4 regions of the Pseudoalteromonas sp. SR45-6 genome follow, and region 1 is predicted to be linked to each of the others. Evidence: predicted binding sites of a transcription regulator. Region 1 holds the regulator's gene; each other region holds the start of a gene.
What was found. Region 1 encodes LexA, which represses DNA repair genes until DNA is damaged. Its sites were predicted from a motif close to TACTGTATNNNNATACAGTA; they were not measured.

Region 1 (8,272 bases):
ACGATTGGCATGATGATCTTAGCGATGATGACGCGGGTATCTCATGGTCATACTGGCCGCCCTTTAACTATTCCTCACTTTATGGCTGTGGCGTTTGCTTTAGTGTTTATTGCAGCAATTATTCGTTCGTTATTACCTGTTGTTATTGGGCCACACATCGCATGGCAGCTGAGTGCTGTACTGTGGATCGTGGCATTTTTATTGTTCTTATTCCACTGTATTCCTATTTTAACGCGGCGTCGTGTTGATGGGCGTCGTGGTTAAAGGAAGTTGTATGTTATCTGATAAAACCATTGAAATAGTAAAAAGCACAGCGCCTTTATTGGCGCAGGCGGGCACCGTTGTCACGGAGCATTTTTATAACCGGCTGTTTAGTCATAACCCTGAGCTGCAGGATATTTTTAATATGGCCAATCAACGTAGTGGCCGTCAGCAATTTGCATTATTTAATGCCTTGGCTGCGTATGCTCAAAATATTGATAATTTAGCCGTATTAAAAGAGGCGCTGGCACGCATTAATCATAAGCATACCAGCATGCATATTTTACCTGAGCATTATCCAATAGTTGGCGGACACCTGATTGGCACTTTAAAAGAATTGATCCCTGAGCAATTTACAGCTGAAGTTGAATATGCATGGCGTGAGGCTTACGCACTACTTGCTGATATTTGTATTACCGAAGAAGCGGCGCTATACGAGCACAGTAAAAATAACCACGGTGGCTGGTCGGGTACTAGAGCATTTGTTATTGCTAAAAAACAGCCTGAATCAGAGTTAGTAACCAGTTTTACTTTAGTGCCAGTCGATGGTAAAGCGGTAATGACTCATAAACCAGGGCAGTATTTAGGTATCAAAGTAAAACCAGCTTATGCACAGTATAGTGAGATACGCCAATACTCTATTTCTCAGCAAAGTAATGGTGAAAATTACCGTATTAGCGTGAAAAAAGAGTTATTGCCAGCAGCGGGGATTGTATCTAATTATTTGCACTCACTTGATGTGGGCAGCGTTGTGGAGCTTTATCCACCGGCTGGAGACTTCTTTTTACGCGCAAATAAAAAACCTGTGGTATTAATTTCTGCGGGCGTTGGTCAAACACCGATGCTGGCAATGTTACAAACATTATTATGTGATACATCGAATCAAGCGGTCACCTATTTACACGCCTGTGAAAATATCCTGCAGCATTCATTTAGTCAGTTTTTGGCGGAGCAAGCCGCGGCGCATACTCGATTAAATTACTACACTTGGTTTAATCAAGGTGGCGAGGGAGCTGAGTTTACTGGATTGATGAATGTCAGTGCTGTTGCTGAACAGCTTCCGCTTGAAGAAGGTGACTTCTACATCTGTGGCCCTACGGGGTTTATGGCTGCAATTAAACAGCAATTACTCGTATTAGGAGTCGCTGCTGAGCGTATTCACTACGAGGTGTTTGGCCCACATCAAGATATTTAATGACGAAACTAAATGTAGGTTTTAAGTGAAAAGGCGCGAAATGCGCCTTTTTTATGGTTTTGGCTACTTAAAGTACAGCATTGCTATTTTTCGCTGCTAAAGCTTGGTTTTGCCATGCGGTAAATAATTTTTGTTGCTTGTCGGAAATTTTTAAACCATAGGTTTTTTGCATATAAAAATAAGCATCGGCAATGCGTTTTCGTGCATAAAAGGGCGGCTCTACCACACGCTGTTTAAAATCTACCTTTACCTGGCAGCGACCATATTGGCTTGCATTACCTGCAATCATGCCAAAGCTGTAATTAGATCGGTCTGCGTTTATTTCACCAATTGCCGGAGCGAGATTATTTATATCAGCTTCCATTTTCCGAAATTGCGCACTGACTTTAATGCAATTTTTTCGGCCGCCATCTTGCCAGCATTGTAGCTGGTGACCAAATTCCCATGCAGACACAATATGTTCCCACTCAATCCGAGTTGCGCGCGCATTTGGTTTGCCTGAACGAGTAACCGCATTGCGAGGCACATAACCACATGCATTTGGGTCGGGCACCAGTTTTTTACCTTGGCGTTTAATATTACAGCCACAATAGAGGCTGGTGGCGTTATCAGGAAGGGTTTTGATGAGGTGTTTTTTTGCGCTGTAAAAACTGGTGAATTGTTCTGCATAAAGGTTAAAACTCACACAACACAATACCAGCGCAATAATTAAATGCGGCATATCCAATCACTTTAGTGAACTACAGGAAGCGCTAGTTTAGAGCGATTATTCAAAAAGTAAATCGCTTAACTGTGTGATGTAGTGGGAATTTTAACTCATCTCTAAGGTAAGGTTAGCTACTTGGGCGACGGGAAGTACGTTTTCTAAAACGGATATTCTGTAGTAATAAAATAAAGCCAGTTAAACAAAACAATACGCTACTGGCTGCAAAACTTATTAATAATGGGTTATTAAAATCTTCACGTTGCTCATAGTCCATTATGTGTAACATCCAGAAAAAATCGAAAATTCGCCAAATTGTGCTGCGAACAGTAATAACTTGGCCGCTATCAGCGGATAAATATAGTGTGGTGTTAAACGTATCGTCAAAATTTACTTGCCAAATATTTTCTTTAAAGCCAACTTCGCGAGTACCTTTAGTTAGTTTGATCACGTCTGTTACTTGCGCATTAATTAATAGATGAGCTTGGGCATTGGCAATAATTTGCGCTTTACTCGGTGCTACCAAAGGACGGCCAGTAACTCCGTTAAAGCTGTACTCACCGTTACTGTTGCTCACAATAATGGTAGGGATTGTTAAAAAGTGACTATAACTAATTTGTCTTGGTTGAGTAATTTTTGCAACGATATTATCAACTGAGGCTAGATAATCAGCTTGTTTGAATGGGTTATTTAATTGCCGCGCAGCTAAATGTTTACCGTGAACTTTTTCAAGCGGTATAGCACTCATAATTAAACCACCGAGTAACCATGCAAAAATTTGTAGCGCTAATAAGTAACCTAACCATTTGTGAAACTTACGCGCATGTTTAAAAATGCGTTTATCCATAGTGACTACCTGTTTGTTATTAGTGCGGTATTCTATAAATTATATTGAGTTTGCCAATGTGGCAAATTGTCGCATCAACAAAATAAAACTAGCTACTCTAGATTTGGTATATACGCAAAATTAGGTTAAAGTTTGCGTTGTTATTAACGCAGGGTAAAAATGAAACAATGTCGGAAATTCAATTTTTAAATGTAGATCTAGAGCTTGAATCAAAGCAAGATATTAGTTTGTTAGTTGCAGACTTAAAAAAAAGTGCTGTGGTTTTGCATTACGATAAAGATGAGTACCGTCAACTAGCACGTATTGAGTCTAATGAAGACGTTATCTCACCAGATAAAGCGATTAACCACTTATGTGAGTTAATTGAATCTTGCTCACGCAATGCATTAAAGCAGTGGTTATCATGCTCAAAGCGCACCTTTGATATTGGCTTTGAATCAGGCACTTCGCCAAAATGCTTTAATCAAGCGCTCAGTGCCGATACTTTATTGCGTATTTCTGCTATTGGCGCAGGTATTGAAATTACAATTTATCCACTTTCAAGTTAGCCTTTTCGCTCTACAATTGCTGCGGTCATTCTTGATACGCAGCACAGTTCTCCACGACTATTGGTGATTTTTATTTCCCATACGGATGTACGCTTGCCTAAGTGTAGTGGTGCTGCTATCGCGGTTAATATACCATTACGTGATGCTTTTAGATGATTGGCATTGATCTCCTGGCCAACACAATAAAACTTTGTAAAATCAACAGCAAAGTTTGCAGCATAACTCGCCACCGTTTCTGCAAGTACAACATTTGCGCCGCCATGCACCATACCCATAGGGTTATGATGAGCTGGGATCGCGGGCATCGTTGCTACTAAATAATCATCGCCTATTTCACTTATTTCAATGCCCATGGTTTTCATCAATGTGCCTTGACCACTTATGCCGTCATCAAGTTGCTTACATTGTGCTAGGGTGATCGGTTGATACCAAATACTCATCTGTCTACCTCACTAAGTTATTTACTAAATCAGTCTACACTTTTAAACATTTTCCTACAGTTAAGATCATAAAAATAGATAAAATGTACCTATATTATCTAACTGTTAATGGATCTTAAGGATGAAAGTAAAGGTATTTGGATGTGGTGCAATATTATTAATGAGCCTTGTTGCTCAGCCGCAGGCTGTTGCTAGTACCCAACATCAACTCGATATTGGTTTTACCGATTTAGCTGGTTTAGATGAATCTTTTTTAGGCGCACGGTATCGATATTTTGCGCAAGATCTTGAATCGTTGACTGGTCCATACGAGCTAAAAGCGTATTTAAATCAAGTCAATAATTATGCTATTGGTGGGTTTGCTAATGATGATTTTAGCTATTTAAATGCCGATGCTGCCATCTATGGTCCCGCAGGATTAGTTATTAGTGCCAGCGCGCAGCGCCTCTGTGAGGATAATAGCTATTGGCAAAATACTGATTATTTAGTGAGTGCCGCTGTTGGTAAGCAAATGAATGAGCAGTTACAACTAGGGTTCAATATATATTACAGTCGCTTAGAGCGCCATGATATGTGGTTTGGCAAAGATAATGAAAGAGTCGCGGTTGAATGGACTTATGCTCCTTATGTTCGTTGGACAAATATAGTTAGCAATCAAGGTTGGGATTTAGAGCTAAAGCAATTGGCAGGGCGTTATCGTTATGTGCAGGGGCAGGCGGTTTATTATGTAAATCAAGCATGGTCAGTGGGAGTCGTTGCTAATATTCGTAATCAGAAAAATCTAAAAGACAACTATGAACTGCAAACGCAATATTGGTTTAATCAACATGTAGCATTAAAGTTTGGTCTTGGATCTGCGCTTGATTCTGGAAGTGGTTTAAATAGTATGAGCTTGTTATTAACGGCGCGATTTTAAGCCAATTTATATTTGCGATTTTCAGATAACTGTATATACTCACAGTTAAATGTACTGTATGGAAAACCAGTTGTATGCGCCCATTAACGAATCGCCAAGCTCAAATTCTCGAACTTATTAAAGTTTTTATTAAAGATACCGGTATGCCGCCAACCCGTGCTGAGATTGCGCAAACGTTAGGTTTTAAAAGTGCTAATGCAGCGGAAGAACATTTAAAGGCATTAGCGAAAAAGGGCGTTATTAAAATGAAGCCCGGTGCCAGTCGAGGTATTCAGTTAGTTGAAGAGGATGAGCCGGAACAACTTGGTTTACCTCTAATAGGCAGAGTTGCCGCTGGTGAGCCTATTTTGGCAGAGCAGCATGTTGAAAGTCATTGCAAAATAGATCCACTCTTGTTTAAACCGGCTGCTGATTTTTTACTGCGTGTGCAAGGCATGAGTATGAAAGACATTGGTATTATGGATGGCGATTTATTGGCTGTACACAGCACTCAAGTTGCTGAAAATGGCCAGGTGGTGGTTGCCCGTGTTGATGACGATGTAACAGTAAAACGCCTTGAAAAAGCAGGTAAAAAAGTTTTTTTACATGCTGAAAATGATGAATTTTCACCGATTGAAGTGGATCTTGAACATGAATCTTTCAATATTGAAGGGTTGGCTGTTGGGGTGATCCGCAACGCTGATTGGATGTAAATTTTTTGATCTATATTTTGCACCAAATTGGTGAAGTTTGGTGCATTTAATTTTTTACCGCTATAATGGCTAGATTTTATACTTAGCTATAGCGTCCTAAGCCCTATCAAATCTACTTACCAGCTACTTTTAGCCCTCTAATATTATCCCTAATTACAAAATAACGCGCTGATTTTTAGCTGTTATTTATGCACCAAAAAAGAATTTAATTGCTCTTAAAACTTGCTAATTGTTCATTTTTTAACTAATTGGTTAATACACTGTGTTAACAGCTACTTTAAAAGTCTAACAATTTTGCTCAATAGCATAATTTAGGGTTGCGTTAATATTCAGTAACAATAAAAAATAACGAATTGGCGCGAATAAAGCTGTGCCGCCTTTTCGCTTTGCGTTTTGCAATAGCATTTAAAGGAGCCGTCACATGGGTAAATTGAGCTCTACCTTGTGGCTTATATTGTTTGTTCTACCGCAGCAAGTATTGGCTAATAGCCAGTTTAATATGCGTAAGGGCGTAACAGATATAAGTAATGATGTTTATCAGCTGCACATGACAATATTTATTATATGTTGTGTGATTGGGGTCATCGTGTTCGCCGTGATGTTTTGGGCACTGATCCACCACCGTAAATCTAAAGGGGCAAAACCAGCCCAATTTCATGAAAGTACTAAAGTTGAAATCCTTTGGACGGCAATCCCGTTTGTGATTTTAATTGGTATGGCAATTCCTGCGACAAAAACTTTGATTGCAATGGAAGATGCTAGTAAAGCTGATCTCACCATTAAAATTACTGGTTCTCAATGGAAATGGCATTATGAGTACATGGGTGAAGATGTTGAGTTTTATTCAATGCTTGCTACACCTCAAGATGAAATAACTAATCTTGCAAATAAAAACCCTAATTACCTGCTTGAAGTTGATAAACCTTTGGTGTTGCCAATTAATCAAAAAGTACGATTTTTAATGACCTCAGACGACGTTATTCATTCTTGGTGGGTGCCTGATTTTGCAGTGAAAAAAGATGCTAACCCTGGGTTTATCAATGAAACTTGGACCAGAATTAATGAAGAGGGCATTTATCGAGGGCAATGTGCAGAACTATGCGGAAAGGATCATGGCTTTATGCCTGTGGTGGTTGAAGCTAAATCTGAGCAAGCATTTGCAAACTGGCTGAGCGAAGCTAAGCAGGCAAAAGCAAACGCTGCAATTGCTGATGCTGCCTTATTAGATCAAACATTACCAAAAGAAGAATTAATGACACTCGGCGAGCAAGTCTATATGGCCAGTTGCGCTGCGTGTCACCAACCAACAGGTATGGGCTTACCGGGGGTTTTCCCTGCGCTCAAAGGCAGTCCGGTAGTATTAGGAGATATTAAAGATCATATTGATGTCGTGCTTCATGGTCGCCCAGGTACCGCTATGCAAGCATTTGACAAGCAGTTATCAATCAAGCAGCTAGCAGCTGTGATCACCTATAAGCGTAATGCATGGGGCAATGACACTGGGGATGTAATTCAACCGAGTCAGATACAAGCCGCGATTGATGCAACTTCGGAGGCTAAATAATGAGTAGCGTAACAGAGCAACAACATGATCAAGCTGCACACCATGATGGACATCATCATCCTGCGAAAGGTTTTAAACGCTGGCTTTATACTACTAACCATAAAGATATCGGAAGCTTATATTTAATTTTTTCGTTGACGATGTTTTTAATTGGTGGCGCCATGGCGATGGTGATCCGCGCAGAGTTATTTCAACCTGGCTTACAGTTAGTAGAGCCTCACTTTTTTAATCAAATGACCACAGTACATGGCTTGATCATGGTCTTTGGTGCCGTTATGCCGGCCTTTACAGGATTGGCTAACTGGATGGTACCACTCATGATTGGCGCACCAGATATGGCATTACCACGGATGAATAATTGGAGCTTTTGGATTTTACCTTTTGCTTTTATTATTTTACTGGCATCCCTATTTATGCCAGGTGGTGGCCCGGCATTTGGCTGGACTTTTTATGCACCACTGTCAACAACTTACAGTAACGATAATACCGCATTATTTGTTTTTGCTATTCACATCATGGGTATTAGTTCAATTATGGGCGCAATCAATGTGATTGTAACTATCGTTAATTTACGTGCGCCAGGTATGACTTGGATGAAGCTGCCGCTGTTTGTGTGGACATGGCTTATCACCGCTTTTTTATTGATTGCTGTGATGCCGGTATTGGCCGGTGCTGTGACTATGGTATTGACTGATAAGTATTTTGCAACCAGCTTTTTTGATGCTGCTGGGGGCGGTGATCCGGTGATGTTCCAGCACATATTTTGGTTTTTTGGTCACCCTGAAGTGTACATTATGATACTGCCAGCCTTTGGCATTATCTCGACTATAGTGCCGACCTTTTCACGTAAAAAATTATTTGGTTATGCCTCTATGGTATATGCCACATCTTCGATTGCTTTACTGAGCTTTATAGTTTGGGCGCATCATATGTTTACCACAGGTATGCCTGTTGCTGGCGAATTATTTTTTATGTATGCCACTATGCTGATATCGGTGCCAACTGGGGTCAAAGTATTTAACTGGGTAGCCACCATGTGGCGTGGTTCGATTAGTTTTGAAGTGCCTATGTTATTTAGTATTGCGTTTATTGTGTTATTCACTTTA
Region 2 (8,272 bases), on a different contig from region 1:
GCTCAAGTTTTATTAATCCTCGCATCATATTTTTGGTCTGCGGGTCAATGTCAAAACCTACATCTGTTAGCTTATCTAAAGGCTTGATATCTTCTTTTTTATAACTGATATTATCCTCGACTTTATCAACAAGTAGTCCTATATGTGGGTTTCTACCATCTTTTGTGGTAAAAATGATGATTGGCTTATAATCTAAAATAATTTGTTCTTTGGCTGATTCGAACAGTCTAATTAATTGCATAAAATTGCTGTTTCGCTCAATGTTTAGGTCAATAAGAGCTTGCTTTGGATTACCTTTTTTTACTAGTTCAATTAGCTTATTAGCACGACTATACAAGCGTGAATGAGGGATCTTAAATCGTTCTATAATCGCTTTAAGATCTTCATTTTCGGTTTTAAAGCTGCTGTACCATTTTGCAAAATTAGATTGCTGAATGTCAGTGTTGTGATTAAAGGACTGATTTTGGCTAATACTATTTTCAAGTGCGAAAAACCATTCGTGTTGTTTTTGTTCCCACTCACTAAATAAATTCACTAATGATAAGTTGGTATCTTGTGTTGATTGTTTGTTGAGAATAATACCTAGATCAAATATTGGAGTGGGGGTTTCCATATAGTCTTTAACACCAATAAAACTTTTATTATCGTTAGGTAATGAGGTTAAATTATCTTCAAAGCGTTCAGTTAAAAGTATGTCGAGAATTTTTAATGAAATTGTTTTCTGGCCTACTCTAAAATTAATTAAGTCCATAGTGTCCTCACCTCCTAAATATATAACTTAATAATAGAACATTATTTAGAAAGCGCAGCTATTTTGTTAAAACACAGAGCGATAGATAATATGCTTATTTTTATCAGTTTTATTGACGAATAACGCGTTAACTTGTTTATCTTCACTGAAAATAATATTTAGGCGCTGCATTAAGCAATCATGTTGCAGTGGTTGCGGGCAGCGTTGTGCTGCGGCGCTAAACACCATTGCATTGATATAGCCTTCAAAGTGCAGACGATTAGGTGTGTTAATTTGCGCTGCAGCCATATCTTTTAAGAATTCAGTGCACCAATAGGCGTCACATTTATTAGGGTTAGGGACTACTTCGGTCGCCATAAGTTTACTGGAGTATTTTAGGCGAGCAAATAAGTCATTGCTTGAGGCAAAAGATATGCTGGTGTAGTCAGGCATAAACTGTTGTTCATGGGCACTATTTATAAATTCAGATAATGGTTTGTATGTACCTACTAAGCAAATGGCTGTAGCACCACTGGCTTTTAGTATTTCTAAGGCGCTCATTATCTCATTACTGTTTCGTTGATAGCGCGCGACTTTAACTGGCTTTAGATTGTGTTTGGCGAGCGATTCTCGCAATCCAGATTCTACTACAAGACCAAATTCATCTGCTTGAATTAAAAATCCAATACGTGTGTGATTGTTTTCTTCGACTAGGTATTTTATTTGCTCGTCAGCTTCATCATCGTAGCTAGCTCTTATGTTGAATACATTAATTGTTGGCTGATAATGCAAAAATTTAGCGCCGCTGTAAGGCATTAAATATGGAATTTGCAGTTGTTCAAGGATTGGTAAAACAGCAAAGCTTGTTGGAGTTCCCATTGCACCGAATAGCGCATCTACTTTGTCTCGATAAATAAAGTGACGAGTATTACTTACTGCGCGTTTTGGTTCATAGCCATCGTCGGCGACTATTAATTCTACGTGTGCTCCATTGATACCTCCGTTTTTATTTAGCTTGTTAAAATAGATATTACTACCTAGGTAAAGTTGTTCACCAATTTGTTTGGCAGGTCCTGTTAACGCGGTAGACATGCCTAATTTTATCGCTGGCTTGTTCTCGGCATAGGCGAAATTGCTATGTGAAAATAAAAAGAAGAAAAGAACGCTAAGGTAATTTTTTAAGTAAGTATTGTTCATACCAATTAGTAACAGCCTGTTTGAATAGTTTATCGAGTGATTTTTTACCACGGATCTGTAAAACTATTTGTGCCTTTTGTGATGACCAGTTTTGTAATATTAGTCTAATAAAAAGACATTTGGTATTTTCATCGCAATTAGATAAGCTGCTTGGTGTGCACCAAAGTGTCCGCCATAATAAAGGTTTGATGGTAAAAATTTGGTAATCTGTTGTTAGTAATGCAGCTAGACGTGTATCTTGGATGTTATCAGCGTTATGTTGAGCACAGTCACGCAGTACTTGTTCGACTAATTGTTGATCTAACTGATTGAAATGATCAAGTAGTTGCAATGCAAAGTCTGATTGAAAATCAGTTTTCAGATTTTTAATTAGCGAGCTGCGATCAGTTAAACTTTTAGCCACAAGAGCTGCATGTTCTGCAGTCGCTTTATCTTGCATAAAGCCTAGTTTAACTAAACTAAACCCCGCCATTTGCCAAAACTTGAGTAGGCTCGCATTAGCGCCAAAGCTGGCTCCAAACCAGTCACAGCTCGATGCTAGTTGCCGTTCACAATGAGCAATAAGTTGTGAGCCAATACATTTACTATGCTGTGATGGAGCTACAGCAATGCGCACAACACGAGCACACAACCTTGTTAGTACGTCAGCATTAGCACTTAACTGTGCTAATGTTTGCGCCATCAAATGCCCCTGTGGGCGACGTTGACCACTAACAACCTGTTGACTCAAGTCTGCGGTTAAACCGCCTTCAATCGCAATTAGGCATACTGCAATAATAACGCCTTGTTGCTGACATACAAAGATGCGTTGCTCTGTCGCGTCGAGTAAGTGGCGCAAGTCATTCACGCTAGTTTGATAATGCGCTAATGCTAATAGCCCAATGACTTGACGCAGTAGTGCTTCATTTTCAGCAAGGTGTTGGGGAGTCAGTTCAGAATAGAGCAGAGCGCTGGGGTCTAGTGTAATATCTTGATAATCGGCATCAAGTGCTAACAAATTACAAATATGCTGTTCTAGCGGATCATTCGCTGCGAAGCGAATTGGTTGCTCTAGAGTAACACTATGCATATTTTTATAATGTTGCTCTAGGTAACGTTTGAATTTTAAAGTATACCCGCGGCCATTCCCTTCATAACCTACCATAGTGCTGGCAAATATAATGCGGGGATAATGCGTGAGCATTTTAATTAATAATGGTACTGGGATCGCAGCAGCTTCATCAACCAGCAATACATCACAGTCAGGTAGTTCATTTAGTAATTGATCGGGTGCGATATAATGCAAGTTGGCGAGTTGTTTATCCCGAGTTTGATAGCTTAATCCTCGTGCTGCGGCAAAGTGTTTAAAACAGCTGTGTAGGGCGTTAAACTGCTGTGCACAAATGAGTATTTTTTTATCGTTAAGTGTTGCAGCAGCAAGCCCTAAAGCCGCCGATTTTCCACGGCCACGATCGGCGCTGATCAATAAAGGGCGATTGGCTCTACCGTTGGCAGTTCTAATGATTTGCTCGATGCAAAATTGCTGTTCAGTTAGGTTTATTTTACCTGCTAGCTGGCTTGTTTCTGGTAACGTTTGCCAGCCTGATTGTTGGCTGAGGTGCAGATACAAATTACTCTGGAGTAAGCGTGCCAAGCGTTGGTTAAAATAACTCTGCTGTTGTTGTTGAGCAAATGATTGAAAGGCGGTCAGTGCTGGGTCACACCAATAGTGTAAATCATCAAGTTCTGGCAACAATACAATAAATAAACCGCCAGCCTGAACAGTGCCACTAAGAGCGGCAAATTTGTCTGGCACTAAGCCACTAAAACCGTCATAAATAACATGCTGAAATTCTTGGCCAAGAATTTGATGAGTATGTTCAGGCCAGCTACTGTCAGTGAGTTCGCCACTAGTTGATAATACCTTAACAAGCGGATGGCAAAGTTGCTTGAGTAACTCATTAGCCTGTTGATAACACCAGTTTTGTTCGCCAGTAATGAGTAGCAATTGCCTATGTTTAGCATAGGCAATTTGCGGTAGGATATTACTTATTAACGAGTTAAATGGCTTGTAGTCGTGCATAAACAGTTACTAACCACTTACTACCAAAGTCATCAAAATTCACTTGTACGCGAGATTGAGCGCCACTGCCTTCGTAATTAATAACCGTTCCCATACCAAATTTTGCATGTAATACGTGTTGTCCTAAGCTAAAGCCACTTTCTTCAAATACGGCATGACTAACTGATGAGCTAAATCGTCCTGCTGCGGGTGGTCGCGATACTTGAGTTTTAATACGAATTTCTTCAATACAATCTTCAGGCATTTCACGTAAAAAGCGTGATGGACTGTGGTACTTTTCTTGACCATAAAGACGGCGGCTCTCGGCATGGCTAATATAGAGTTTTTCCATCGCACGAGTCATCCCGACATAACAAAGACGACGCTCTTCTTCTAACCGACCTGATTCTTCATTACTTTGTTGAGATGGGAACATGCCTTCTTCAACACCAACCATAAATACGAGTGGAAACTCTAAGCCTTTCGCTGAGTGCAACGTCATCATTTGCACTGCATCTTCATGTTCTTCAGCTTGGCCATCACCTGATTCCAGTGAGGTATAAGCCAAGAATCCTTGCAGTGGTGAGCTAAACTCTTCATCTTCCGGGAGTTCGTATTGGCCACAGGCGCTGATCAGCTCTTCTAAGTTTTCTACCCGAGCGCGGCCCTTTTCGCCTTTTTCTGCTTGATACATCGCCATTAAACCAGATGTTTGAATAGCGTATTTCGCTTGCTCTTCTAAAGTGAGATCACCAATTTTATCTTCAATATGTTCTACCAGTTCAACAAACTTAGTAACAACCGTCGCCGCACGTCCTGATAAATGTTGTTGTTCTACGATGGCTTTGGCGGCGTACCATAATGGTAATGATTCGCTACGCGCACAATCGCGAATATGGCTTAAGGTCTTATCGCCAATGCCACGAGCAGGAGTGTTAATCACTCGCTCAAATGCAGCATCATCCTGACGATTACCTACGAGCCGTAAATATGCCAGTGCATCTTTAATTTCCTGACGTTCAAAGAAGCGCATACCGCCGTAAATTCGGTACTTCAAGCCTTCTTGTAACATCGCTTCTTCAAGTACCCGCGATTGCGCGTTACTACGATATAAAATCGCCGCATCTTGTAGGGCATTACCAGCGTTTAACCAGCTGCGTAATTTGCTGCTTACAAAGCGCGCTTCGTCTAATTCGTTAAAAGCGGCATAAACAGAAATAGGTTCACCATCATTGCCATCAGTCCAGAGGCTTTTACCCATTCGGTCTGAGTTATTTTGAATAAGTGCATTAGACGCTTTTAGAATCGTGGCAGTAGAGCGATAGTTTTGTTCAAGGCGAATAGTTTCGGCTTTAAAATCGGTCAAAAAGCGCTTAATGTTTTCAATTTTAGCACCACGCCAACCGTAAATACTTTGGTCATCATCACCTACGATCATGATGCTGTTGGTATCGCCGGCTAATAATTTAAGCCATGCATATTGAATGGTGTTGGTATCTTGAAACTCGTCTACTAGCATATGGGCAAAACGTTGCTGGTAGTGACGTAGTAAGGTTGGATTATTTTTTAGTACTTCAAAACTACGTAATAAGATTTCGGCAAAATCAACTAATCCTGCTCGATCACATGCTTCTTGATAAGCGGTGTAAACTTTAAGCATCATTTGTTCGTTGATGTCGTAAGCTTGGATATCTTTGGGGCGCAGACCTTCATCTTTCTTGGCGCTGATATACCAGCCAAACTGTTTTGCAGGCCATTTTTTGTCATCAATATTCATGGCTTTTAATAAGCGTTTGATCATTCTAAGTTGATCATCAGAGTCTAAAATTTGAAACGCTTCTGGTAAGTTTGCTTCGCGATGGTGGGCGCGCAAAATACGGTGTGATAAGCCATGGAAAGTACCAATCCACATACCACCTACTGGTGCTTGAAGGGCTTGTTCAACGCGCGTGCGCATTTCTTTAGCTGCTTTATTGGTAAAGGTTACTGCAAAAATACTATAAGCGGAGGCTTGCTCAACCTGCATTAACCATGCGATACGATGAACGAGTACTCGAGTTTTCCCAGAGCCTGCGCCAGCAAGCACCAGCATATTTTGGAGTGGGGCTGCAACTGCATCCCGTTGTTTATCATTTAAACCGTCGAGTAATTCTGAAACGTCCATCATCACGCCTTTTCAATCAATATTAAAAGCAGTATAACAGGTGTTTTTGTTAGGCTAAATAAAATACTGTTTTTATAACCAGTTAATTTAATACATAGTCTAAAGGCTTTAAAAACTTAATGATTCATTTATAGTCATTTTTTAGCTAAGCTAGATCAATGGTGTGAAGTGATATCGCCAATTTGACTTATATTTAGTAAAAATCACGATTTTAGCTAGTTCTTCGTATTACCGTTGATTTTAACATATTGATTTTTAATAACTAAATAATTGGCATGAAGAATGTAAGTAGATAAGAATAAAATTAAATTAATAATTGAGGTTAACATGGCAGAGCAAGGTTCAGGCGGTAATGTTATCGCAGCGATTTGTAATATATTTTTCCCAGGTTTAGGGCAGTTAGTTCAAGGCCGGATCATGGCGGCAATTGGTTTCTTCCTAGCGTGGGTTATTAGTGGCGCGCTTATTTATGTTGCGATTGGTTTTATATTACTGCCGATCGTCTATATTTGGGCAATCATTGATGCCGCGCGGTTTAGATCTTATCGGTAGCTGTATCACTTTAAAGAATAGCGCTTTTTAGCGCTATTTTTGTATCTGGCTTTATTTATTCATAGCTGACTAGGGTATAATCCCGATCATTAGTTGTATTTAGGGAACCTTATGGAATACCAGTTTATACGTGATCCAATCAGTGGCTTACGTATCAAAATTAGCAGTGAACATGCTGTTATTGGCCGTTGGCTTAATGAAGAAATCGGTAAAGATAAAATCGCCATGGTGCAGGCTTTAATCGCCTCAGTTGCTAGAAGTTTCGAGCCGCTGACACTGCAAGGTCAAGAAATTGATTTGATTTTAAATAAAGATGAAGCCATTTTTGAAGCCCATGCCTTGCATCAAGACTCTGAAGATTTATTTGCTTATCAAGACGATGAACTGATGCTTGAAGAAAATGGTTTAAGTAGCGGCTGTGGTTTTGAAGATTTTGTAGACCTGATTAATTCATGGCAAGAATTTACTACAGGCAGGTAGCCGTCAGTTTTCAGTTAGCAAAATATCCTCGGGTGCCGCGTAATGAAATGCCCTTAGCTATATTGGCAATATTTGTGTTAGCGACCTCTGCGTATTAACCACAATCAGTACGTAGAATCGATTTCATCGAAGAGTATTTATCTGTATTATTACGGCAATTAAAATAGTAACTGGAAGAGATATGTCTGCCAATTTAAACAAACTAGTGGTGATGCTAGAAATGCAAAATGCCATGAACACCAAAGTTCATGATCAATGGTTTAGCCAAGGCTTTGAATGGTATCGCGCTATTTGGGTTGAATGCGCTGAAATGCTTGATCATTACGGTTGGAAATGGTGGAAAAAGCAAACTCCAGATACCGAGCAAGTTATTTTAGAATTGGTTGATATTTTTCACTTCGGTTTATCGTTACGCATTGATGGTGAGACCAGTTATTTAGAGCTTGCTAAGCAGTTGGAACAACAGTTAAGTGCACCGCAACAAGCTGATGATTTCAAACAAACGTTAGAAATTCTCGCCGCGTCAGCCGTCGCTGAGAAAACCTTTAACGCCGCAGCCTTCGCTGGATGTATGGCGCAAATAGGTATGGATATTGATGATTTATATCGAGGCTATGTAGGTAAAAATACGCTTAATTTTTTCCGCCAAGATCATGGTTATAAAGATGGTAGCTACATTAAAGAATGGCATGGCAAAGAAGATAACGAGCATTTAGTTGAGGTCGTTAAAAGCCTGAATACGGAACATGCTGATTTTGCAAAGCTTGTATATCAAGGCTTAGAGGCTCGCTACCCTAAAAATTAAGGCAGCATGTCACGAAAATCAGTGACGCTCAAATAGTCACTGATTTCATTGTGCGGTTGTTTACTATCTGGGTTTGCAACCGCCAATAAATGGCCAATACCATATTCTTTTGCGGCGTTTAGTACCGCTAAACTGTCGTCAACGAACAGCGTACGCTGCTTATCAAAACCTAAATCGAGTTGTACTTGCTGCCATAAGCTTTGCTGCTCTTTACTCACACCATATTGATGAGTCGACACCACACCATCTAAATAGTTATCAATATTGGTTTTTTCAAACTTGAGCATGACACTTTCCGGGTGT
Region 3 (8,272 bases), on a different contig from region 1:
ACTTGCAATTGAAGCACTGTTTATAGGCATGACAACTGCCGGGCAAGTAGAGCATGAAATTGTTCAAAATGTAGATGTAATCTTACTGTTGATCTTTATGGTCGCAGGTATCTACTTTATGAAAGATTTATTACTCTATATTTTCACCCGCTTGGTGGTATCAGTTCGCAGCAAAACTGTACTTTCCTTAGCATTTACTATTTCTGCAGCATTTCTTTCTGCTTTTTTAGACGCACTTACAGTAATGGCGGTGGTCATAGCTGTCGCTATGGGCTTTTACAGTATTTACCATAAAGTCGCCTCAGGGAAAGACTCCACTAGTGAACATGACATTAACGATGATAACCAAGTACGCCCAGTTAATCGTCAGGAACTTGAAGAATTTCGAGCTTTTTTACGTAACTTATTAATGCATGCTTCGATTGGTACCGCGCTTGGTGGAGTCTGTACTATGGTGGGTGAACCACAAAATCTTATTATTGCAGAACGAGCAAGCTGGCAATTTGGGGAGTTTTTCTTGCGTATGTTGCCTGTTACTATGCCTGTATTCATCGCTGGTATTGTTACTACAATATTACTCGAAAAAACAAAAACCTTCGGTTATGGCGCAAAGTTACCAGAACCGATTCATCAAATACTTGCTGATCACGCAAAAGAGCTCGATAACAAACGCACTAAACGCGATAAAGTTAATCTGATGTTTCAGTCATTTATTGCTGTATGGTTGATCATTGCATTAGCTTTACACCTTGCCACGGTTGGCTTAATTGGCTTATCCGTGATTATTTTTGCAACTGCGTCCGCTGGTATAATCGAAGAACACCAACTAGGAAAAGCGTTTGAAGAAGCATTGCCGTTTACTGCACTGTTATGTGTATTTTTCTCAATCGTTGCAGTAATTATTGATCAACACTTATTTACTCCTGTAATAACTTGGGTACTGACATTTGAAGGGCAATTACAGTTAGTTATGTTTTTTGTCGCTAATGGCCTACTCTCGATGGTCAGTGATAATGTGTTTGTTGGCACTGTTTACATCAACGAAGTAGCGGCGGCTTTAAAAGCAGGACAAATTAGTCGCGACCAATTTGATTTATTAGCAGTAGCAATTAATACTGGTACTAACTTACCAAGTGTAGCCACACCGAATGGACAAGCTGCATTTTTATTCTTACTAACATCAACACTTGCTCCCGTATTACGTTTATCTTACGGGCGTATGGTTTATATGGCACTTCCCTATACCATTGTACTTACGGTTGTTGGTTTAAGCTCTACATATCTAGGGCTTAGTGAGGTAACTGATTTACTCTATCAATGGGGTTGGATTGAACACCACAGCGCAAGCTTACAAAGTATAGGAAGTTCAGGGCATTAAATATCCAAACTCTGGACAGTAAATCCCTTAACCCATATTTAGGTTAAAGAGTAAAAAACAAAGCTGCTTCGGCAGCTTTTTTATTGTTACAAATCATATTTATCCTTGCGCCTAGTTTAATGACTAAGTCATAATTCATCTACAAATTATAGATTGGATATTTTATGACTTGGTTAGCAAATTTAGCCCAACAGCGCAGTGCTTGGTTACTGCTCGCTTTTAGTGCTTTTATTTTTGAAGTAATCGCATTGTTTTTTCAATATCAAATGGGCTTAGAGCCATGCATTATGTGTATTTACCAACGTACTGCCATGCTGGGGTTATTAGCCGCAGGGTTACTCGGTGCAATTAAACCCACGAATGTAATATGCCGTCTAACAGCATTTTCTGCATGGGCAGTTGCCAGTATTTGGGGTTATTTAATTGCACGCGAACATATCGATATGCAAACTACCACCGATCCTTTTGCGTTTAGCTGTGAATTCGAACCTAATTTCCCATTACCATTGCACGAATGGATGCCACATTTTTTTGCTGCAACAGGTGACTGTGGCAACATCGATTGGCAATTTGCAGGGCTAAGTATGCCGGCGTGGATGGAGATCATTTTTGCCGCATTTACTCTGATACTAATGGCCGTTGTAGCAAGTCGTTTAATAATTAAAAAGTCGCTGTGATGATGGCATTATTTTCAAGTCAAGTAACGCAATTAAAATCGTTTAAAATACGTCAACGTCAGCAAATAATTGCGATTGCAGTGAGTATGTTAACTCCAATGCAAAAAATCAGTTTGCGTATTATAAAGCTGGTTTTATTGATCCCAGTATTTCTATCATTAGCGTATGTTGAAGGTTGGTTGTTACTTCCAGCTTTACTTCTGGCCGGGTTAAGCTACCCGTTGTTAACCACTCCAGTCGAAATTCAATTCTCTAAACGCTATTTAAGGCACGCTATTAAGCAATTTGAGCAGGGCGAATAATTCGCCCTGCTGATTTTTAGAATGTAACTTTGCCATCCAATTTAGCGACTAATTTTTCGCCAATACCTTTCACCTGCGCTAAATCTGCAACAGACTTAAACTTGCCTTGCTTGGTACGGAAATCAATTATCGCTTGCGCTTTTGATTTACCAATACCCGGCAGCTGAGTAAGCTGTTCGACTGTTGCTTGATTCACATTGACTAACTGAACTTTCTTCATACTTTCAGCAGTCTCTGTTTTAGTTACAGCTGCGCTACTAGGCAATGAAATAGCTAAGCCAAGCACTACCACTATTAAAGTTAAAAACTTCATGTTTCTCCTCCATGATATCCATACGTGGACTCAATTAATAGTTGATTTTAATGCCTTCACTTTTGGACTACCTCCAAATAAAGTCATACTAAAAAAGTGCGACTATTTAAATAAAGTAAAGTTGTACCTCTTTGTCAAATCCTAGTAGTAAAAAATAAAAATGTTCACTTGCAAAAAGACCAATAAACAATTACTGTACATAAAAACAGTAATCAATCAAGGTGAACTTGTTATTCACCAAGCAAATTGGCAGGAGAAATCATGGCTGTTGTTGTTAAATATGTTGTAGAGAGAAACGGAGTCGAGCGTATGACGTTTACTACTAAAAAAGAAGCTGACGCGTATGACAAAATGCTTGATATAGCAGAGTCGCTTGAGGTTATGCTTGAGAAAGTTGATGTGCCACTAAGCGAACAACAAATCGAATCGCTCGCACTTGAGATTGCTAAAAGTAAAGACGACTTTATGAATGTACTTAAAGGCGGCAAAGAGGCAATACAGAAAACACCTACGGCGAAAGTAAAAAAAGAAAATGTAGCGTCGATTAAAGCCAGCGCAGATAAAGAAGCAAGCTAAAAAATTACAAGTTAACTTACTAAAAAAGGGCAATTAATTGCCCTTTTTTAGTTATAAAAATTACTACCCGTTATAGCCCTCGTTCAACTTCATCAAATAATTCGGTGATCTCTTTATTTGGTGGCGCTGTTGATAAGCTCACTGTAATGATTGCAATTGTTGCAAGTATAAAGCCCGGTATAATTTCATAAATGATACTGCTGAGGCTCTCACCATTTATAGTGATTGGCGCGTATATCCAGATCAACACTGTCCCTGCACCCACAACCATGCCACTGATCGCACCTTGTAGATTCATTCGCTTCCAATACAAGCTAAGTAATACTAACGGGCCAAACGCAGCCCCAAAACCAGCCCATGCATTACTTACTAAATCTAAAATAGAACTATCGCGATCATAAGCCAAATAAATAGCAAATAATGCAACGAGTAGTACACTAATTCGCCCAACTAAAACCAGCTCGGTTTGTGATGCATCACGGTTTAAATAAATTTTATAGAAGTCTTCAGTCAAAGAGCTTGAACAAACCAATAACTGAGATGAAATAGTACTCATAATCGCAGCTAAAATAGCAGCAAGTAAAAAGCCGGCAATAAGTGGATGGAAAACCAATTCAGATAATACTAAGAATATAGTTTCTTTATCGTCAATCAGCATTTGATTTTCGATCATGTAAGCGGCACCAAATAGTCCAGTTAACACTGCACCAATCGCTGATAAAGTCATCCACGACATACCAATACGACGCATAGTTGGCATATCTTTCACTGACCGTACTGACATAAAACGTACTATGATATGCGGTTGACCAAAATAACCTAAGCCCCATGCCATTGCAGAAATAATAGCGATAGTTGAACCACCAGCAAACCAATCTAACATATTAAGCGAGTGGACTTCGCTCTCTTTCGGAGCGCTTAACAGCAAGTCATAGCTGGCATTAGCAAGTGTGTCTAACACTGGCTGGTCTAGCATCGTATAAGTAACAATAGGTACAGCAAGTAGCGAGACAAACATAATGCAACCTTGCACAAAGTCAGTCAAACTAACAGCTAAGAAACCACCAAACAATGTATAGAGTACGACGACTCCGGTTGTCACATAAAGCCCTGTTTCGTAACTCATCTGAAATGAGTTTTCGAATAATTTACCGCCAGCGACAACGCCTGAAGAAGTATAAAGTGTAAAGAAAACGATGATCACGATTGCCGAGATGACTCGTAATATATTTTTATTATCAGCAAAACGATTAGCAAAGTAATCTGGGATGGTAATCGAGTCATTCGCTTTTTCAGTATAGACACGTAGCCTTGGCGCGACTAAAAAGTAGTTTGCCCAAGCACCAAGTACTAAACCTATCGCAATCCAAACTTTACTTAAGCCAAATAGATACATAGCACCGGGTAAACCCATAAGTAGCCAACCACTCATGTCCGATGCACCTGCAGATAGTGCAGCTACAGCTGGTGATAAACTTCTGCCACCCAACATATAACCCGACACATCGGCGGTAGACTGCTTATAAGCGTACAAGCCAATACCTAGCATTACGATAAAATACGCAGCTAAAGAAATAATCATTCCAGTTTCCAAACTCGCCTCCAACTCTGAAGTTAAAACCTGGCTTTCAATCCTAATAATGACTCATAAATCAATACTATATAAAGTCATTATTGGTGTAAAAACCAACCTAGAACTTGACTATATCACGCAAAGGGTGAATAACTCCACTTACTGAGGTAGCCAAGTAATGATATAAGGTGGAGTTGTTTTTATCTGATGGTTAATTATTTAACTACAGAACATGGTAATTAATACTTAATTACCTTAGGATTAGATCGATGATGTATCAATTAATTAATACTATAGCATTGATATTCTAAATATAATTAATGCTATTTATGCTGTTTTATCTTATATTGCCCAAGTAATCGCTTAACTGATGTGGACCCGCTGTTTATGTATTTTTATGCTGCACGCCAACCAATTTTAGATCGAAACAAACAACTTGTAGGGTATGAGCTACTCTTTCGTGATGGCGTTGATAATGTATTCCCTGATATTGATGGTGACGAGGCAACCACTCGGCTAATTGAAGGTAGTCAATTCAATTTTGGTTTAGAAGATCTCACCGATAATAAACCAGCGTATATCAACTTTACGCTTGAAACATTACAAAAAGGCTACCCAACTCTGCTTGGTAAAGATCAGATTGTTGTAGAAATACTCGAAACAATTCAACCAGGGAAACGCTTGCTCGCGATCGTCAAAGACTTAAAACAAAAAGGTTATACGCTCGCGCTGGATGATTATATTCACCAGCCTGTATGGCGTCATTTTTATCCTTTTATTGATATTATTAAAATAGATTTTATCAATTGTGACGTTGACACTATCCACACCATAATCGAAGAAATTAAACCTTATCCGCATATAAAATTATTAGCAGAAAAGGTAGAAACCTACGAAAAGTATCAATTAGCATTAGATCTTGGCTTTACTTACTTTCAGGGGTTTTTCTTTTCCAAACCAGAAATGGTGCAAAGTAAAACCTTGCCGCCATCAGAGATAGCTCTTGCCGAGCTGCTTTATGAGACATCCACTGTTGAAGTCAATTTAAAGAAAATTACCGACGTATTTGAGCGAGATGTAAACCTCTCTTATAAATTATTACGTTATAGTAATTCAGCGGCATTTAAGCGCAGAGCTGAGATCAGCACCATCAAACAAGCACTAATTGTGCTAGGTGCAGCAGAAATTAAAAAGTTTTTATCCTTGTTGTTTGCAGCTCAAGTTGCTGGTGATAAACCCGCAGAGTTAATACGCTTATCGTTAACCAGAGCACGCTTTACTGAGTTGCTAGCTATAAACCATAATAAACTCAAAGATACGGGCATGGCTTTTTTAACCGGTATGATGTCATTAATGGATGCCATATTAGATGAAGATATGCAAAGCGTGATGAAAAAGCTACCATTATCCAACGACATAAAGTTAGCATTATTAGAGGATCAAGGTTTACTGGCACAATATCTGCGCTTAGTAAAATTATACGAACAAGCCAATTGGCAAGGTGCAAACGCGATTAAAGATGAGCTTGGTCTTGGCGCTGGTAAAGTGCCAGATGCGTATCATGATGCCGTTAACTGGGCTAATGAACAAATGAAAGTGCTGGCAGGATAATAAATAATACCGTAAATAACAATGCCAGCTTAGACGCTGGCATTTTTATTTAACCTGAAAATACACATTAAAGGCTTTCTAAAAAGTCTTCATCAAAATCGTCGGGCTCTTTTTCAACCGGTGGATTACCATCATACAACTCATATAACTGACGTTGAAAGTAAATGTCTTTCATAAAAATATACGGATCGAGTGACTCATTCAATAAGCTTTCTTGTGGTATTAAAGAAGCCCGAGCTTCTACAGCCTTTAACGCAAACACCAATACAGTTTGTGGCGTGGTTAAGGCAATTTTTGGTAACACATAGCCATCAACCACTGCACCCGTTAGGTTACGCGCTGTTGACGGTCCCATTCCCGGTAGCATTAAATAAGTACCGTCGCCTATTCCCCATACCCCCAGAGTTTGACCAAAGTCTTCATCGACAATATTCAAACCAAGCGATGTCGCAACATCAAATAAGCCAAAAATACCCACAGTTGAATTAACTAAAAACCGCGCTAAGCTCACGCCTGCGTTACCCGCTTTACCTTGTAGCGTGGCATTAACTACATCAGTTGGTGCACTAATGTTGCCAGTAAAATTGACGATACTACGGCGCACCGGTGTTGGTGTTACGGCCACATACCCTACCGCAACAGGGCGCAGAACATAAGCATCAAGTACATCCATATTAAAATCATACATTGGACGGTTAAATGATTGTAGTGGATCTCGCTCATCTATTTTTTCGTCAGGCACTTGCGCGCATCCTGCTAGCACCAATAGCCCAAACAAAACTAAACTCTGTCTTAACATCTTTTATCCTTAAGGTATTAATTCATTGATAAGTAAATCGTAAGCCTTGGTTTGGCTACGTTCTAACACATCTGAACGCCCTTCCAACTCACCCGTTGAAGGCATTACTGATGCATCCTTTGAAATGCGTGCAGTTAAAATAATTTTATCAACGCTTGAAAGCGTTAACCCTGCGACCATAGCATTACTATCACTTAACTGTACTTCAATTGGAAAACTATAATCTGTTAATTTTACCACTGCGAGCGGCATTGGCGGACCATTGGCAGCTTTTGCAAATACGAATAAGGTACCTTGGATTGGAAGCTTGTCCGCAAGCTGTGGCGCAAGATTAACGGTAACTTTGATAGCACTCATTTTAGCTGCGTTATTATCCTCGCCACTGCCCTGCTCAGCTTGTGGTTGCAACGCAGGTGCTAGTTGTGTGTTTTCAGCTGTAATATTTTGTTCAATTTCAGTAATTCGCTGAGCAATCATGTCATAGCGAGTATCTTGCTCATCCATACTCTTTAAAAGCACTTCGAATGCTGCTTTTGCTTGCAACCAATCATGACGCTCATAAGCAATTAACGCTAACAATGAAATAGCATCAAGGTTAGTTGGATCGTCTTTGAGCACTTTAGAGAGCATACCCGCAGCGCGCGTCATATTTACATCACTGCCTTCAAGTAATAGTACTTGGCTGTAACTGATCAGCACAGGCATGTTGTCAGGATCCATGCGTAGCACTTTATCAAATGACTGTTGCGCCATGTCGTATTCATTCAATGACATTGCAACACGACCGAGTAGCATCCAAGCCACTTGATCATCACCACTTTGCGCAAGTTTAGTGCGTAGCCCTAACGCAAACGCTTGTAATTCATTTTGGGTTAAAGGTTCGCCTTGTTGCATCACGGCTCGTTCACCATAAGCTGCTAAATTATCCATGGCGCTGTGCCAGTTCTGCAACTGTTGTTGTGAACCAGTTGCGGTATAAAATACAGCGGTAAAAGCGATTAAAAATGCACTGCCTGTTAATGCAAAAATACGGTTATTGCCTC
Region 4 (8,272 bases), on a different contig from region 1:
ATTTGTTCCTTTATTGTTTTTTGATATGACTAGATATTTGCATGTTACGGGGCTGGTTCTAACGCAATATTGATATGCTTTATGGATGAGTTAGTTGTTTATAGGTGTTGTTGTGAAGTACTAGAGTATGTTGACCTTTCAGAATTAAAATTTGTTTAATCTAGGAGTGATTTAATCGTGACAAGAGGTTTTTAACCTAGTGGGCTCGCTACTGCTACCGCGTTATTCTACTGGCGGAAGTAATCTGAGCTTCGGATAATAAATCTATCTCCAGCGGCTATTTTTCAATGTTAACTGCGTTGAATTTATTTGTAATAGGCATGCTATTGACGCGTAAATTCGCCTTATTTTCCCTGAAAATTTTGGCTGGAGAGTAAAAGTAATATTAGTGCTATAAATCAATGCGTTAGAAAATACATGAACCAAAATTTAGGTTAAGCAACAAAGAGTTAATCGCACTTAGACAGACCACGTTGGCTTGCGAGTTTTTTGAATTTATGATTATTTATAAATACTTACGGTAAAAACTATACTCTAAGAAAGTGTTACACGCTGTGGCATTTTTTATATTTTTTACCACTACCACACGGGCACTCATCATTGCGGCTAATTTTTATATCTGCAACAGGGAAGATCTCACCATCGAGATAACGCCACTGGCCATCTTCTTTTATGAAGCTTGATTTTTCATGCAGTTGGCAAAACAAGTTTTGATAAAAATAGCTAACACAAAATTCAACACAACCAGTGTACTCTTGCTGATCTGCACTGATCACGGCTAATTTTATAAAGCGGCAACTATTAGCAAAATCGGCAATTTCTCTGAGTGGGTTTGCTGCTTGTTTTTCTTGTGCATAAGTTTGGTAAATATACTTAGCATTTTTTAAGGCATAAGCAACAAAGCGAGAGCGCATTAGTTGCTCTGGGCTTGTTGCTTGTATATTGCCTAAATGCAATTTTTCACAGCAATCGCTATAGCTTTGTTCGCTGCCACATAAGCAAAGACTGTCAGTGAGTGAGGTCATAATTAAAATACGCTTTATTAAAAAACGGCATTTTAACAGCTTATTGTGCTAATGCTATCTCTGTAGCTTGTTGGGTTTTAGTAAAACAGTATAGTTTTGCACTGGCTTGATCTAACTTTAATGACAGGTTAGCTATTTGATTGTCTCTCACAATGTCTGTCCAGGTGATCACCGCTGCAAAGTTACCGTTATGTAGTGCAGAATTTAGTACATACTCTAAATTAACCAGATGCTTTTGCCTGATCACTAATAGTTTACTGGTATCAATAGAACATGAATCGAGTAAAGCTTTACTTGGTACGTGATCCGGTGCAATCAGTAACGTCCATGCGTTTTTATTATTGTAATGGTGTAACACCTTTAGAAGTTCAAAAGTTGCAGATATCTCATCTTCTATCTGAATCAAATTTACTGATGCGCTTAAATTATCTTGTTGATAGCTTTTAACTGTTCTGATGGTAATTGGCTGTAACATAAGTTTCACTCACTGGTTGTTTATACAGTACTCATATACAGTAGTTTATACAGTGTTTGTGTGCAAGTGTTTTTTGCTATCTTTTTGAACGATTTTTATATTTATTTGATACCATCAGCTTTGGAAATATGCAGAAAATAAAATAATATTTTATAAAACAATATATTACTTAGTTACATTGAGGCGGCAATTGATTTTAATGAAAAGGGTAGATTAGTCCCTTTTCAAGGTGAGTTGGGGATCAGGTGAGCAAACTGCTGTTGGTGTATTTGCTCATACAGTGTTGCAGCATAACACTGGGCATCTTTAAAGCGGCGGGTGGCTAGATGTTTACGTAAATCAGTTAAGGCAGTTGCTGCAGGCTCATAGCCTTGGCTACTGGCTAAACTTAGCCATACTGCGCCATGAAAAACACTACTAGGTACGCCTTGGCCTTTGATAAAAAATAATCCGAGATAAAATTGGGCTCGCTGATTACCTGACATTGCAGCTAAGCGCATCCATTTAGCTGCGAGAGGAGGTTGATCATTTTTTAAATAATACAGGGCTTTATTAACAGTGTTATCAGGAGTATCAGCTTTAACCGCACTGTGTGGGGCTTTGCTCGGTTGGGTGATAAACGATAATACGTTTTCTAACTGTTGTTCTAAATCTAAGCCGATTGGCGAGGTATCTGTCATAGTGCCACACATATTATTGTTGTCATTTACCTGCTCAGTTTAGTCTAATATCAGGTTAATTGTCCTGTTATTCTTGAAATATATGATAAAATCACGCAATTATTGTCATCTAAAATGAAACTCACTTATGCTCGACGCGTTATTTAAAATTAGCGACCACAACTCGACTGTGCGCCGCGAATGTATTGCTGGTCTCACTACCTTTATTACTATGGTTTATATTGTGTTTGTCAACCCTGCTATGTTGGCTGAAGCTGGTATGGATCAAGGTGCTGCGTTTGTGGCAACTTGTATTGCTGCCGCTATTGGCTGCTTTATCATGGGCTTTTGGGCAAATTATCCGTTAGCTTTGGCTCCTGGTATGGGGCTTAATGCCTTCTTTACTTATGGTGTTGTATTAGGTATGGGCTATACCTGGCAAGCAGCATTAGGGGCTGTGTTTATGTCGGGCTGTATTTTCTTGTTCCTGAGTTTGTTCAAAGTCAGGGAGTGGATAATTAATGCTATTCCATTGGTGTTAAAGCAAGCCATTGCAACAGGAATTGGAGCGTTCTTAGCGTTAATTGCGCTTAAAAATGCCGGGATCATTGTGGCCAGCCCTGCAACATTAGTGCAGCTGGGTGATATAACGGCTGCCGGTCCATTGTTGGCTATTTTTAGCTTTTTTGTTATTGCAGCGCTACTTTATCGTGATTTTAAAAGCGGTGTTTTGATCAGTATTTTATTAGTAACTGTGATCGCGCTAAGTCTGGGTTTGGTAGAGTATCAAGGCGTGATATCTATGCCACCTTCAATTGCGCCTACTTTTATGCAACTTGATTTTTCAGCGGCATTTGAGTTGTCAATGCTTAGCGTCATTTTTGCATTGTTGTTCGTTGATTTATTTGATACATCAGGCACTTTAGTTGCGGTAACTCAAAAAGCAGGCTTAGCGGACGAAAAAGGTAATATGCCACGTTTAGGACGAGCATTAAGTGCTGATAGTGCCGCAACCATTGCCGGTTCAGTATTGGGCACTTCGACCACAACCTCATATATAGAGTCAGTTGCAGGGGTGTCTGTGGGTGGCAGAACAGGACTTACAGCTGTGGTTGTAGGAATGTGCTTTTTATTGATGATGTTTTTTGCACCTTTGGCGAAAATGGTGCCAGCTTATGCAACTGCGGGAGCTATTTTATACGTGTCGGTGCTAATGCTACAAAACCTCAAGTTTGTAAATTGGGATGATATGACAGATGCCATTCCAGTGAGTGTGGTATTACTGATGACGCCGCTAACATTCTCCATTGCTCATGGCATTGCACTGGGCTTTATTTCTTATACAGCTGTTAAAGTATTGTGTGGTAAACGAGAACAAGTAAGCATCAGTGTGTGGATATTGACAGCGATGTTTGTGATAAAATTTGCGTTTTTATCCTAAGTTAATACAAAGAAAAAGTGGTTTACCACTTTTTCTTTGGTGCAAAAAGCACGTCTAAATCATCTTGTTCTTGCTCTGCTTTTTTCTTCAGTGCAGTTGCATTGGAGGCTTTAAGGTCGGTGCTTATTGCTTCTAAATAACCTTCGAGTTCTTGGCGTTTTGTAGTTATATAATCGTCGCTATAAGCTACTGCTGATACAGTTGCGTACGCTTTTTCAAAGTATTGGCGTGCAGAACCGACCATATTCGCAGAGCGCGCTGAGATACCTCGTTTAATCTGGCTTTCAATATTAATTCGTAATTGGAGCTTTTCTAAGCGCTTGTCTTCAGCAATAAAAATTTGGCTGTCTACTTTTCCTTTACCATGCTCTGAGCGAAGCACTGCACGTACTTTCTTGATACCTTGAATAAGTGCTATTAATTGCTTGTCGTTATCGGGTAACACTAAGTTTTCTGAGTTAGCGGTGTCGATTGAGTTCCCTAAACGTTCATTGGCTTCTTTTAAGCGATTCTTTAACTCTTTTGAATTAGGAGATAGCTGCACCATTGCTGCTAACGCATCATGAATACGCCGTTGCAGAATACGTAAAATATGTTCTGACATAGGTATGTTGGCGCTATTTACTAGAACATCTTCTGATTCTTCAATGATTTTTTTTTGTTTGGTTAAGTCTTTACGGCGTTCTGTTTCTTGTTTCTCTTTATGCTGTTGTACCGCACTGACCCAGAGGGCAATGACAATCAGTGCAACAATCAACATAATAATAATAGAAACGATCATGGTTTAGGTCTCAAATTTCACAAGCTAATAATTTTAATCTTACATTAAATATATGCTAACGGGATAGTTTTGCGCGGCTTATGTAAAAAAGAATTCACTTTCTCATCATTTATTACTATCTGCGTATGATATTTTTTCATTTTGCGCGTCAGCTCAAAAGATGGCTACCTCAAGACGAGGGATTATGCTAGCCTAAGCAAATAACCTTATAAATACGATTCCAGACAGCCTTTTTCTATTGTTAATCAGAAAAAACTTGGCTTGACGCGATGTAGCATTTATAAATAAGCAGTATAACTACACTAAAAAATGCAGCCATGAAATTACAACAACTCAGATACATCGTCGAAGTCCAAAATCATAAACTTAATGTTTCAGCAACCGCTGAAAGTTTGTTTACCTCACAGCCAGGTATTTCTAAGCAAGTACGTATGTTGGAAGATGAGTTGGGCGTGCAGATTTTTGGGCGAAGTGGAAAACACTTAACCCACGTTACCAGCGCGGGCACTGAAATAATTAATATTTCCCGTGAGATCCTTTCTAAAGTAGAGGGTATTAAGGCGGTTGCAAATGAGCATACATTACCTGATCAAGGTAAGTTAAATATTGCCACCACACATACCCAAGCACGGTATGCACTGCCAAGTGTGATCCAAGGATTTATGAAAAAGTACCCTGCGGTGTCATTGCACATGCACCAAGGTACGCCGCAGCAAATTTCTGATGCTGCTGCTCGAGGCGATGCTGATTTTGCAATTGCCACTGAAGCACTGCATTTATACTCTGATTTAGTAATGTTACCTTGCTATCACTGGAATCGCAGTATTGTGGTGGCAAAAGACCATCCACTAGCTAAAAAAGCAGAGTCGCTGACCGTTGCCGATATTGCCCAGTATCCACTTATTACTTATGTATTTGGTTTTACTGGCCGTTCAGAACTTGATAAAGCATTTAATGCGCAGGGACTTGAACCACACATTGTATTTACAGCAACTGACGCCGATGTGATTAAAACCTATGTACGCTTAGGTTTAGGTGTGGGTGTTGTAGCATCAATGGCGATTGATCAAATTGCAGATACCGATTTAGTGTGTATTGATGCAAGCCATTTATTTGAAGCCAGCACCACTAAAATTGGCTTTAGAAAAGGCAGCTTTTTACGTACGTATATGTATGATTTTATAGAGCGTTTTGCACCACATTTGACCAAAGAGCGGGTTGAGCGAGCGAGTTTACTACGTAATCAAGATGACGTAGATAAGCTGTTTGAAGATATAGAGTTACCGGTTAAGTGACTTTAATCTTTTGAAAACAAAAAAGCCGCATATTGCGGCTTTTTTAATGACTATAAAACTTAACACTCAATTATATTTACAGCTAAGCCACCGCGAGCGGTTTCTTTATATTTAGTTTTCATATCGTTACCAGTATCAAGCATGGTTTTAATAACTTTATCCAATGATACTTTTTGCTCGCCACTGCCACGAATAGCCAAACGCGATGCATTAATTGCTTTGATAGCTCCCATCGCATTACGTTCAATACACGGCACTTGTACTAATCCACCGACAGGGTCGCAGGTTAACCCTAAGTTATGCTCCATGCCAATTTCAGCGGCATTTTCTACTTGTAATACACTGCCACCGACAATTTCAGTCAGTGCACCAGCAGCCATTGAACATGCGACGCCAACTTCGCCTTGGCAACCAACTTCAGCACCTGAAATTGAGGCATTCTTTTTATACAGGATGCCAATTGCAGCGGCAGTTAATAAATAACGAGTTGCAATATCGCGGTCTATTTCTTTAATGAATGTGTGGTAGTACATTAATACCGCAGGTAAAATACCTGCTGCGCCATTAGTTGGGGCTGTAACTACACGGCCACCTGCAGCGTTTTCTTCATTAACAGCAAGGGCAAACAAATCCACCCAGTCCATTGCGCGTAGGGGGTCATTGCTGACTTCAATATTGAGCTTTAAGTACAGGCTAGGGGCGCGACGTTTAACTTTCAAACCACCAGGTAAAATTCCTTCGGTGCGCATACCGCGTTCAATACAGGCTTTCATTACTTGCCAAATATTGAATAGTTCATCTTTTATTTCATCTTCTGTGCGTAAGGTTTTTTCATTTTTCATCATCAAGCTTGATACGCTATAGCCTGACTCCTTACACATTTCTAATAATTCTTTGGCACTGCCAAATGGAAAGGGGGCTGGATTTTCTTCACGGACAGTGAGCGCAGCTTGTTTTTCGTTTTCAAATTCTTCATCGGTAACAATAAAACCGCCACCAATTGAATAGTAAACTTTACTATGGAGTTTTTCGTCGCCTTTAAAAGCAATGATCTCCATTGCATTTGAGTGTTTTGGCAAAGTTTTACGACGGTGGAATACAATCGCTCCTTGTTTTGGAAACTTTGCTTGATGCACTTGATTTAAGTGGATCACTTGTTCATTTTCAATTTTAGCGAGAATATCGTCTACTAAATCGGCATCAATGGTTTCCGGATCATAACCCGCAAGTCCGAGGATAACTGCTTTGCCTGAACCATGGCCGATACCTGTTTGTCCCAATGAGCCATATAGCTCAACTTTAATGCTGGTGACATCGGTTAACAAGTTTTGTTGTTGTAGTTCGTTAACAAATAAACGCGATGCGCGCATTGGGCCGACGGTGTGTGATGATGACGGGCCAATGCCAATACTAAACATATCGAATGCACTGATCATAATAACTTTACTCTACTTTTACTCAGCACGATTGCTGCCTTTGAACGGTCGCACATAATAACGCGTAATTGTACCCTTGTAACCCTTTGCAATTGAGATTTATACTGGTATGGCAAGCTGTTTTGTAAAGTTTTTAATAATGCTAGCAGTAGCTCCCCAAAGTAGTCCGTAAGGAGTTGAAAAACCTTGTAAAGTAATCGTTTTGCCAAAGCGATGAAAAGGTAAGGGTTGCCAATTGTTTACATCAGCGAGTGCGCTGACGGGCAGCAAAAAACTGGCGGCCACTTCATTTTGGTCTGCATGCCAATGTGTATCTGGGGCTAATACACCAACGAACGGTGTAATCGTAAAGCCGGTAAGAGTTGAGTAATCGCCTAATTGACCGATGACAGTGACATTTGATGGGGCGATATTTAGCTCTTCACTAAGTTCACGCAGTGCAGTATGGCGTAAGTTTGCATCGCTCAACTCATGCTTACCACCTGGTAAGCAAATTTCCCCAGGATGGTGATTTAAGAACATTGGGCGTTTGCATAGTAATATGTGCGCGCTGTTATCTATATCAATCAGTGGTAACATAACGGCACTGGCTCGTTGGGGACGTTGTTTAAAATGTCTCTTATCAGCTGGCTGTATATACTCATTGGCAGGCGCAGTTAGCTGAAAACGAGCCATAAGCTGTTTGCTATTCACACAGGTTACTTCAATAAAGGTAAGATTTTATTTACTTTATCGTAAGTTTCTTGGTATTCCAAATCCACTTGTGAATCAGCAACAATGCCGCCGCCAGCCCAACAATAAATATGTTGTTTGTGACACACTAAAGTTCGGATGGTAATACTGGTATCCATATTGCCACAAGCGCTTAAATAACCGATTGAACCACAGTAAATACTGCGCCGATGCGGTTCTAATTCTTCAATGATTTCCATCGCACGAATTTTGGGTGCACCGGTTATTGACCCTCCCGGAAAAGCAGCATACAACTGATCAACCGCAGTTTTATCGTCAGCTAACTTTGCTGTCACGGTACTGACTAAGTGGTGTACTGCAGGAAAACTTTCAATCGCAAAGAGTGACGGGACTTGCACGGTACCAGGTTTGGCAACTTTACCTAAGTCGTTGCGCAGTAAATCAACAATCATCACATTCTCAGCGCG

Region 2: the regulator LexA is predicted to act here: its motif matches at 6,197-6,216, upstream of uvrD (DNA helicase II).
Region 3: the regulator LexA is predicted to act here: its motif matches at 2,862-2,881, upstream of H5158_RS06070 (YebG family protein).
Region 4: the regulator LexA is predicted to act here: its motif matches at 1,511-1,530, upstream of H5158_RS09880 (SulA-like leucine-rich domain-containing protein).

What each region holds. Positions count from the first base shown of each region.
Region 1 is NZ_JACJDM010000017.1:40,958-49,229, reverse strand. Features, by position in the region: gene H5158_RS09770 (NnrS family protein) at 1-264, shown strand, start outside; gene hmpA (NO-inducible flavohemoprotein) at 275-1,456, shown strand; gene H5158_RS09760 (endonuclease) at 1,524-2,177, opposite strand; gene H5158_RS09755 (hypothetical protein) at 2,290-3,006, opposite strand; gene H5158_RS09750 (hypothetical protein) at 3,174-3,554, shown strand; gene H5158_RS09745 (PaaI family thioesterase) at 3,551-3,994, opposite strand; gene H5158_RS09740 (hypothetical protein) at 4,116-4,910, shown strand; gene lexA (transcriptional repressor LexA) at 4,985-5,602, shown strand; gene coxB (cytochrome c oxidase subunit II) at 6,024-7,166, shown strand; gene ctaD (cytochrome c oxidase subunit I) at 7,166-8,272, shown strand, end outside.
Region 2 is NZ_JACJDM010000041.1:363-8,634, forward strand. Features, by position in the region: gene H5158_RS16070 (chemotaxis protein) at 1-751, opposite strand, end outside; gene H5158_RS16075 (ABC transporter substrate-binding protein) at 818-1,822, opposite strand; gene H5158_RS16080 (GNAT family N-acetyltransferase) at 1,896-3,989, opposite strand; gene uvrD (DNA helicase II) at 3,967-6,132, opposite strand; gene H5158_RS16090 (hypothetical protein) at 6,460-6,684, shown strand; gene H5158_RS16095 (YacL family protein) at 6,796-7,164, shown strand; gene H5158_RS16100 (dUTP diphosphatase) at 7,346-7,969, shown strand; gene yrfG (GMP/IMP nucleotidase) at 7,966-8,272, opposite strand, start outside.
Region 3 is NZ_JACJDM010000008.1:85,943-94,214, reverse strand. Features, by position in the region: gene nhaB (sodium/proton antiporter NhaB) at 1-1,378, shown strand, start outside; gene dsbB (disulfide bond formation protein DsbB) at 1,543-2,055, shown strand; gene H5158_RS06080 (DUF6170 family protein) at 2,055-2,357, shown strand; gene H5158_RS06075 (ComEA family DNA-binding protein) at 2,374-2,670, opposite strand; gene H5158_RS06070 (YebG family protein) at 2,932-3,246, shown strand; gene putP (sodium/proline symporter PutP) at 3,317-4,828, opposite strand; gene H5158_RS06060 (EAL and HDOD domain-containing protein) at 5,207-6,430, shown strand; gene H5158_RS06055 (VacJ family lipoprotein) at 6,498-7,229, opposite strand; gene ccmI (c-type cytochrome biogenesis protein CcmI) at 7,239-8,272, opposite strand, start outside.
Region 4 is NZ_JACJDM010000018.1:77-8,348, forward strand. Features, by position in the region: gene H5158_RS09875 (YchJ family protein) at 546-1,025, opposite strand; gene H5158_RS09880 (SulA-like leucine-rich domain-containing protein) at 1,066-1,500, opposite strand; gene H5158_RS09885 (sel1 repeat family protein) at 1,725-2,180, opposite strand; gene H5158_RS09890 (NCS2 family permease) at 2,308-3,600, shown strand; gene H5158_RS09895 (hypothetical protein) at 3,623-4,381, opposite strand; gene cysB (HTH-type transcriptional regulator CysB) at 4,699-5,676, shown strand; gene H5158_RS09905 (L-serine ammonia-lyase) at 5,736-7,112, opposite strand; gene H5158_RS09910 (CoA pyrophosphatase) at 7,212-7,805, opposite strand; gene pabB (aminodeoxychorismate synthase component I) at 7,811-8,272, opposite strand, start outside.